3 regions of the Chromobacterium sp. IIBBL 290-4 genome follow, and region 3 is predicted to be linked to each of the others. Evidence: predicted binding sites of a transcription regulator. Region 3 holds the regulator's gene; each other region holds the start of a gene.

What was found. Region 3 encodes FNR, which switches genes on or off when oxygen is low (the NO sensors DNR and NnrR bind a similar motif). Its sites were predicted from a motif close to TTGATNNNNATCAA; they were not measured.
Region 1: the regulator FNR is predicted to act here: its motif matches at 1,486-1,499, upstream of pflB (formate C-acetyltransferase).
Region 2: the regulator FNR is predicted to act here: its motif matches at 925-938, upstream of NKT35_RS12155 (DUF3149 domain-containing protein).

What each region holds. Positions count from the first base shown of each region.
Region 1 covers NZ_CP100128.1:199,038-201,306, forward strand. Annotated here, with positions in the region: gene pflB (formate C-acetyltransferase) at 1-1,408, opposite strand, end outside; gene NKT35_RS00830 (formate transporter FocA) at 1,680-2,269, opposite strand, start outside.
Region 2 covers NZ_CP100128.1:2,645,719-2,647,987, forward strand. Annotated here, with positions in the region: gene NKT35_RS12150 (CDP-6-deoxy-delta-3,4-glucoseen reductase) at 1-836, shown strand, start outside; gene NKT35_RS12155 (DUF3149 domain-containing protein) at 1,010-1,141, shown strand; gene arcD (arginine-ornithine antiporter) at 1,669-2,269, shown strand, end outside.
Region 3 covers NZ_CP100128.1:2,791,803-2,794,071, reverse strand. Annotated here, with positions in the region: gene NKT35_RS12895 (RNA methyltransferase) at 1-29, shown strand, start outside; gene NKT35_RS12890 (DUF1853 family protein) at 19-927, shown strand; gene fnr (fumarate/nitrate reduction transcriptional regulator Fnr) at 991-1,737, opposite strand; gene hemN (oxygen-independent coproporphyrinogen III oxidase) at 1,844-2,269, shown strand, end outside.

The DNA.
Region 1 (2,269 bases), 2.6 Mb from region 3:
CATAGGTCAGCACGTCGCCGGTGATCGGCTCGAAGCCCTTGGCCACCAGCGCGCCGGATTTCTCGTCGCGGCCGCCGTTGATGGCGTACAGCATGGCCTTGGCCAGGTTGGCGCGGGCGCCGAAGAACTGCATCTGCTTGCCGATCTTCATCGCCGACACGCAGCAGGCGATGCCGTAGTCGTCGCCCCAGTAAGGCAGCATCAGATCGTCGTTTTCGTACTGGATGGCGCTGGTATCGATGGACACCTTGGCGCAGAAGTTCTTGAAGCCTTGCGGGAATTTCACCGACCACAGCACGGTCAGGTTCGGTTCCGGCGCCGGGCCCAGGTTGTACAGGGTGTTCAGGAAGCGGAAGCTGTTCTTGGTCACCAGGGTGCGGCCGTCTTGGCCCATGCCGCCGATGGATTCGGTCACCCAGGTCGGGTCGCCGGAGAACAGTTGATCGTATTCCGGGGTGCGCAGGAAGCGGACGATGCGCAGCTTGATCACCAGATCGTCGATCATTTCCTGAGCTTGTTCTTCAGTCAGTTCGCCGGCGGCGATGTCGCGCTCGATGTAGACGTCCAGAAAGGTGGACACGCGGCCGAAGGACATGGCGGCGCCGTTTTGCTCCTTCACGGCGGCCAGGTAGGCGAAGTACACCCATTGCACCGCTTCGCGGGCATTGGCGGCCGGGCGGCTGATGTCGTAGCCGTACTTGGCGGCCATCTGCTTCAGTTCGTCCAGGGCGCGGAATTGTTCGGACAGCTCTTCGCGCTGACGCATCACGTCGTCGGTGAAGGTGGCGTTGTCCAGTTCGTGGAACACTTGCTGGCGCTCGGCGCGCAGGAAGTCGGTGCCGTACAGGGCCACGCGGCGGTAGTCGCCGATGATGCGGCCGCGGCCGTAGGCGTCAGGCAGGCCGGTGATCACGCCGGACTTGCGGCAAGCCATGATTTCCGGGGTGTAAACATCGAACACGCCCTGGTTATGGCTCTTGCGATACTTTTCCCACACTTCCTTGATCATCGGGTCCAGCTTGAAGCCGAAGGCTTCCAGACCGTTTTCGACCATGCGCAGGCCGCCGTTCGGCATGATGGCGCGCTTCAGCGGGGCGTCGGTTTGCAGGCCGACGATCACTTCATTGGACTGGTCGATGTAGCCGGCGTCGTGCGCGGTGATGGAGGAGCCGCGGTCGGCGGAGACATCCAGCACGCCCTTGGCGCGCTCTTCCTTCAGCAGCACGCCCAGGGTATCCCACAGTTTCTTGGTGCGATCGGTCGCGCCGGCCAAGAAGCTGTCGTCGCCTTCGTACGGCTGATAGTTCAGCTGAATGAAGTTGCGGACATCGACCTTGCTCTGCCATTCGCCGGCGGCGAAATCGCGCCACGGGTTGGCTTGAGTAGCATTTTGAGTGATGGCGTCCATCTGGGGCCTCCTTCTTGGCTAGATCCAGTAAGTGTTAGATATTGAACACATCGTACATTCGGATTCGAAAATTTCGCTTGATCTTAATCAAGTCAGCCCCTGCTTATAGCGCGATTTCGATGCCGCGCCGCAACATGCCGAATGCGTCCCACACCCTTGTAATATCAGTATTTTACAGCAAAATCGGCGCGATACCCGATGTACCGCGCCAACTACATTCGAAACCGAACATTCACAAGCCGTTCACCGGCCCGTCGTCCGCCTCATGTTCTCAGACCGCGTTCAAGGTATGGCGTTCCAAGCAGAACACCACCAGGCCCACGCCGACCGCGCCGCCGACAATATTGCCCAAGGTGGCCGGCAGCATATTGTGCAGGATGTCGCCCCACTCCAGCCCCGCCATGTTTTGCAGCTTGGCCAGCGCGAAGAAGGCCATATTGGCGATGCTGTGCTCAAAACCGGAGAAGAAGAACACGAACACCAGCAGCATGATCACCAGGATGCGCGCAGCCTCGTTGGCCAGGCGCATCGGCACCCACACCGCCAGGCAGATGATCCAGTTGCACAGCACGCCCTTCCAGAAAATCTCCATGGAAGAAGCGTGCACCTTGTGCTCCACCACGCTGAACAGCAAGTGGTTGGCCGGCAGCACGCCCATGCCGCCCGCTCCGGCCAGCACCGCCACGAACAACAATACGCCGATCAGGTTGCCTATATATACCATCGCCCAGCTGCGCAGCAGATTGCAGGTGCGGCAGCGGCCGCTAAGCCGGCCAACGGTGAAGTACATCACATTGCTGGTGAACAGCTCCACCTTGCAGACGATGATGCTGACCAGCGCCACGCCGAAGAAACCGGCCG
Region 2 (2,269 bases), 150 kb from region 3:
CGGCCGAGCAAGCGCAAGGCATGGCGCTGTTCTGCTGCGCGCGTCCGCAAGGCGACATCAGCATTGAAGCGCGCGAAGTGACCGGCATCGGCGATCTGCAGATCAAGACGCTGCCGTGCCGCGTTGAAAAGATCGAGAAGATCCATGACGTGGCGGTGCTGAAGCTGAAGCTGCCGGTGTCGGAGCGTCTGCAGTTCCACGCCGGCCAATACATCGACATCCTGATGAAGGACGGCAAGAAGCGCAGCTTCTCCATCGCCAACGCGCCGCACGACGATGCTTTCCTGGAGCTGCACATCCGCAATCAGCCCGGCGGCTCGTTCTCGGAATACGTGTTCCATCAGATGAAGGAGCGCGAGATCATGCGCTTCAAGGGGCCGCTGGGTTCGTTCTTCCTGCGCGAAGACTCCGACAAGCCCATCGTGTTCATCGCCAGCGGCACCGGTTTCGCGCCGGTGAAGGGCATCATCGAGCATGCGATCCATCACGGCATCCAGCGGCCGATGGTGTTTTATTGGGGCGCGCGCGCCAAGGCGGATCTGTATATGGCGGACCTGGCCGAGGGCTGGGCGGCGGCCAATCCGAATATCACCTATATTCCGGTGCTGTCGGACGCCTTGCCCGAGGATGAGTGGACCGGTCGCACCGGCTTTGTGCACCAGGCGGTGCTGGAGGACTTCGCCGACCTGTCCGGCCATCAGGTCTATGCCTGCGGCGCGCCGGTGATGGTGGAGGCGGCGCATGGCAGTTTTACCCGCGAGCGCGGTTTGCCGGAAGATGAATTCTTCTCCGACGCCTTTTTCCTGTCCAAGGATATGAGCGGCGCCGCCAAGTAGACAAGCTGCTGATTTGTATACATAAAGCCCCTGGTTGACTGCCAGGGGCTTTTTATTTGTTTTGCATCAATGGTGGCTCCCCAGACCTTTGACCTGGGTCAATTCCATCGTTAACGCCATGGCTATTATGTCATCAGCAAGCGATCAGGGCCGCGGGCCCAGGAGGAGAGACCATGGAATTGCTGTCCCTGTTGCTGTCTGACGATGTCGGCAGAATGAGCCTGATCACCATCGTCGTCACCACGCTGGTGGTGCTCGGCGCTTTGTGGGTGATCTTCAAGAATGTGAACAAGCCGAAGAAGTAGCGGCTTGCCAAGTTTCGGCATTTCCTCTTGATGTGTGTGTTGGCGGATGCGGTGGTGGGCCGTATCCGCATTTTTTTTGCCTGGCGCGGGAGGAACTTCCCGTGAAGGTTTCCAGTCCTTTTTATATGGCAGACAGACTATTTATCTGCGGTTTGCGTGCCATTGTCCTGTTTGTGTCTTTCTAATCAATTGAAAATACAGGTTTTTTCCTGTTTTTTTTGCTCTTGGTCATGGTGGCCGCTACATGCGCAGCCAAGACCTGTCCAAAGATCTAAGCTGAATTTCGTATCGGCGCGGGGACGTTTTTTCCCGATGTTCGGTTCCCTGGCATGACGCCTTGACGCAATCCAGAGTCGCTTCCTTTGCAATCTCCAGAATCGCGTCATAGGCCGCTTGATGTAAGTCAATCGGGCGAACGACTGGCATGGAAGCCCTGAGTTGGCGGGGTATACCATAATTTCAGTTGATAAGAATTTAATAATAAACGTGAGTGATGCTCGGTTTACATCCCAGATCGGAGAATGAAAATGTCCACTGAAACTGCAACCCAAGCCGGCGTAGCCGAGGGCGGATCGCCCCGACTCAAGCTCGGCGCGCTGACGGCGCTGGTCGTCGGCTCGATGATAGGCGGCGGGATTTTCTCGCTGCCGCAGAATATGGCCGCCGGCGCGGGCGCCGGGGCTATCCTGATAGGTTGGGCCATCACCTTTGTCGGCATGTTGGCGCTGGCCTTCGTGTTCCAGATGCTGGCCTCGCGCAAGCCTGAAGTGTCCGGCGGCGTGTATGGCTACGCCAAGGCCGGCTTCGGCGACTACATGGGCTTCAACTCCGCTTGGGGTTACTGGATTTCCGCCTGGATCGGCAACGTTTCCTACTTTGTGGTGATGTTCTCGGCGCTAGGTTTCTGGTTCCCCATCTTCGGAGACGGCAATACGCCTACCGCCATCATCTGCGCCTCCGTCGTGCTGTGGTGTCTGCACTTCCTGGTGTTGCGCGGCGTGCACGGCGCGGCTTTCATCAACACCATCACCACCATCGCCAAACTGGTGCCGCTGGCCTTGTTCATCGTGTTGATCGTGTTCGCTTTCAAGGTGGATACCTTCAACTTTGAATTCTGGGGCAATGCCA
Region 3 (2,269 bases):
ACGGCAGCCTGAAAAAGGATGAAAACTGATCTGCTAGACCTGGCCGACTTCGCGCGCCCTGCGGTGCGCGATTTGGCTTTCCTGCTCGCCTCGCCCTCCCCCTGGCGCTGCGGCGCGGACATCGAGCCCGCCCGCCTGCTTGGTCCAAACGGCGTGGATTTGCTGAGGCGGCTGGATGACAATCCGCTCGAACTGGAAACCTGGCTGGCCGCCCGGCCCGCCACCCGCCTGGGAAAATATGCCGAGCAGCTTTTTTCCTTCTGGTTTCGCCTGACGCCGCACATCGAATGGGTCGCCGAAAATCTGAAAGTCATATCCAGAGAGCGGCGCACCCTAGGCGAATTCGACTTCCTGCTGCGGCTGGACGGCGAAGCGCTGCACCTGGAAACCGCCAGCAAATTCTACCTGCAACTGGATGAGTCGCCCGCCTCCCGCGTCGGCCCCAGCCTGCATGACGCCTGGGCCATGAAAGCGACCAAAATAACCACACAGTTGGCATTGGCTCGCCAGCCGGATGGCAAAACCACGCTGCCGGCAGGCTTTGCGGACTGCGCGTCGATGGCCCGCCTCACCGGCTGGACTTTCCATCCCAGCGACACGCCCCGCCTTGCCCGCCAAGGCCCGACCGGCTGGCATGCGCCGCTGGACACCGCCTGGCCTCAGAACCAGCCTGAGGCCCGCTGGGCCTGGCTGCCCAAGCTGCGCTGGCTCTCGCCCGCCTTGTTGCCCGCGCAGCAAACCCAGGATCAGGCCACACTGCGCCGCATGCTGGCCGAGCAAGCCGCGCCGCAATTGGTCGCGGAGCTGCGTGAGCGCGCGGACGGCCAATGGGAAGAAGTCGCGCGCGGCTTCATCACGCCGCCCGGCTGGCCCGATCCCTCGCGCTTGGCCGCGCTGCAGGCCCGCATCGACGCCGCCCTCGCCTGAGCCAGACGTAAAAAAAGCAGGCTTCTCAGCCTGCTTTTCCTGGCTACACGGCCAATCGGGCGTTTAGTGCCCGCCCGCGTGCATGCAGCCGGAGATCAGGTTCTTCAGATCGTCCACCTTGACCAGCTGGATGTGCTTGTGGTCGACAGTGATCCAGCCCTGCTGCTGGAACTTGGACAGCGTGCGGCTGACCGTTTCCAGCTTCAGGCCGAGGAAGCTGCCGATCTCTTCCCGGCTCATGCGCAGGATGAAATCGTTGGCGGCGAAACCTCGGGTAGACAAGCGCTGCGACAGATTGAGCAGGAAGGCGGCGATGCGCTCTTCCGCCTTCATGTTGCCGAGCAGAAGCATCACGTTTTGATCGCGGACGATCTCGCGGCTCATCAGGCGATAGAAATGGTGCTGCAGGCTGGGGATGTCCCGGCTCAGGTTTTCCATGCGGCTGAACGGCAGCTCGCAGACTTCGCTGTCCTCCAGCGCGATGGCGTCGCAGCTGTGGTTGCTGGTGGAAATGCCATCCAGACCCATCAGCTCGCCGGACATCAGGAAACCCGTCACCTGCTCGCGGCCGTCCTGGCTCGCCACGCAGGTTTTGAAGAAGCCGGTGCGGATGGCGAACAGCGATTTGAAGCCTTCGCCGCTGCGGAACAGGTATTCGCCGCGCTTGAGCCTGCGGCTCTGGCGGATGACGGTATCGAGCTGACTCATTTCCTCGCGGTTCAAGCCTACCGGCAAGCAGAGCTCGCGCAAGCTGCAGCTGGAGCAGGAAATTTTCAGCGTTTGCAAAGTGGAATGATTGTGTTCTGACATGCTTTGGTTGCTGCAAGCTGGTGAAGCTTGACCCTTATCAATACGGAATTCACAAGTTTTCCGCAAATTTACCAGTCCACCAGAAGTTTTTCCATCTGAAAACGACATGAAAACCACCCATCCTTTTTCTCCCGCGCATTTCGAGTTCGATCGACAACTGATCGAGCGTCTCGAAGGATCGGGGCCACGATACACGTCCTACCCGACTGCGGATCGATTTCTGCCGGGTTTTACCCCTGACGATTATCAAAACAAGCTGAAACAGAGACAGATTGGCGCTAACCGCCGACCCGTATCACTATACGCTCATATACCATTTTGCAACACCGTTTGTTACTACTGCGCCTGCAACAAAATCATCACCAAAGACAAGTCCAAAGCCGACCGCTACCTGGACTACCTGGAGAAGGAAATCTCGCTGGTCGCCGAACAACTGGGCGGCAGGGAAAAGGCCATCCAGCTGCACTTTGGCGGCGGCACGCCCACCTTTTTGTCCGACGCTCAGCTCGAAAGACTAATGGGCATTCTGAAG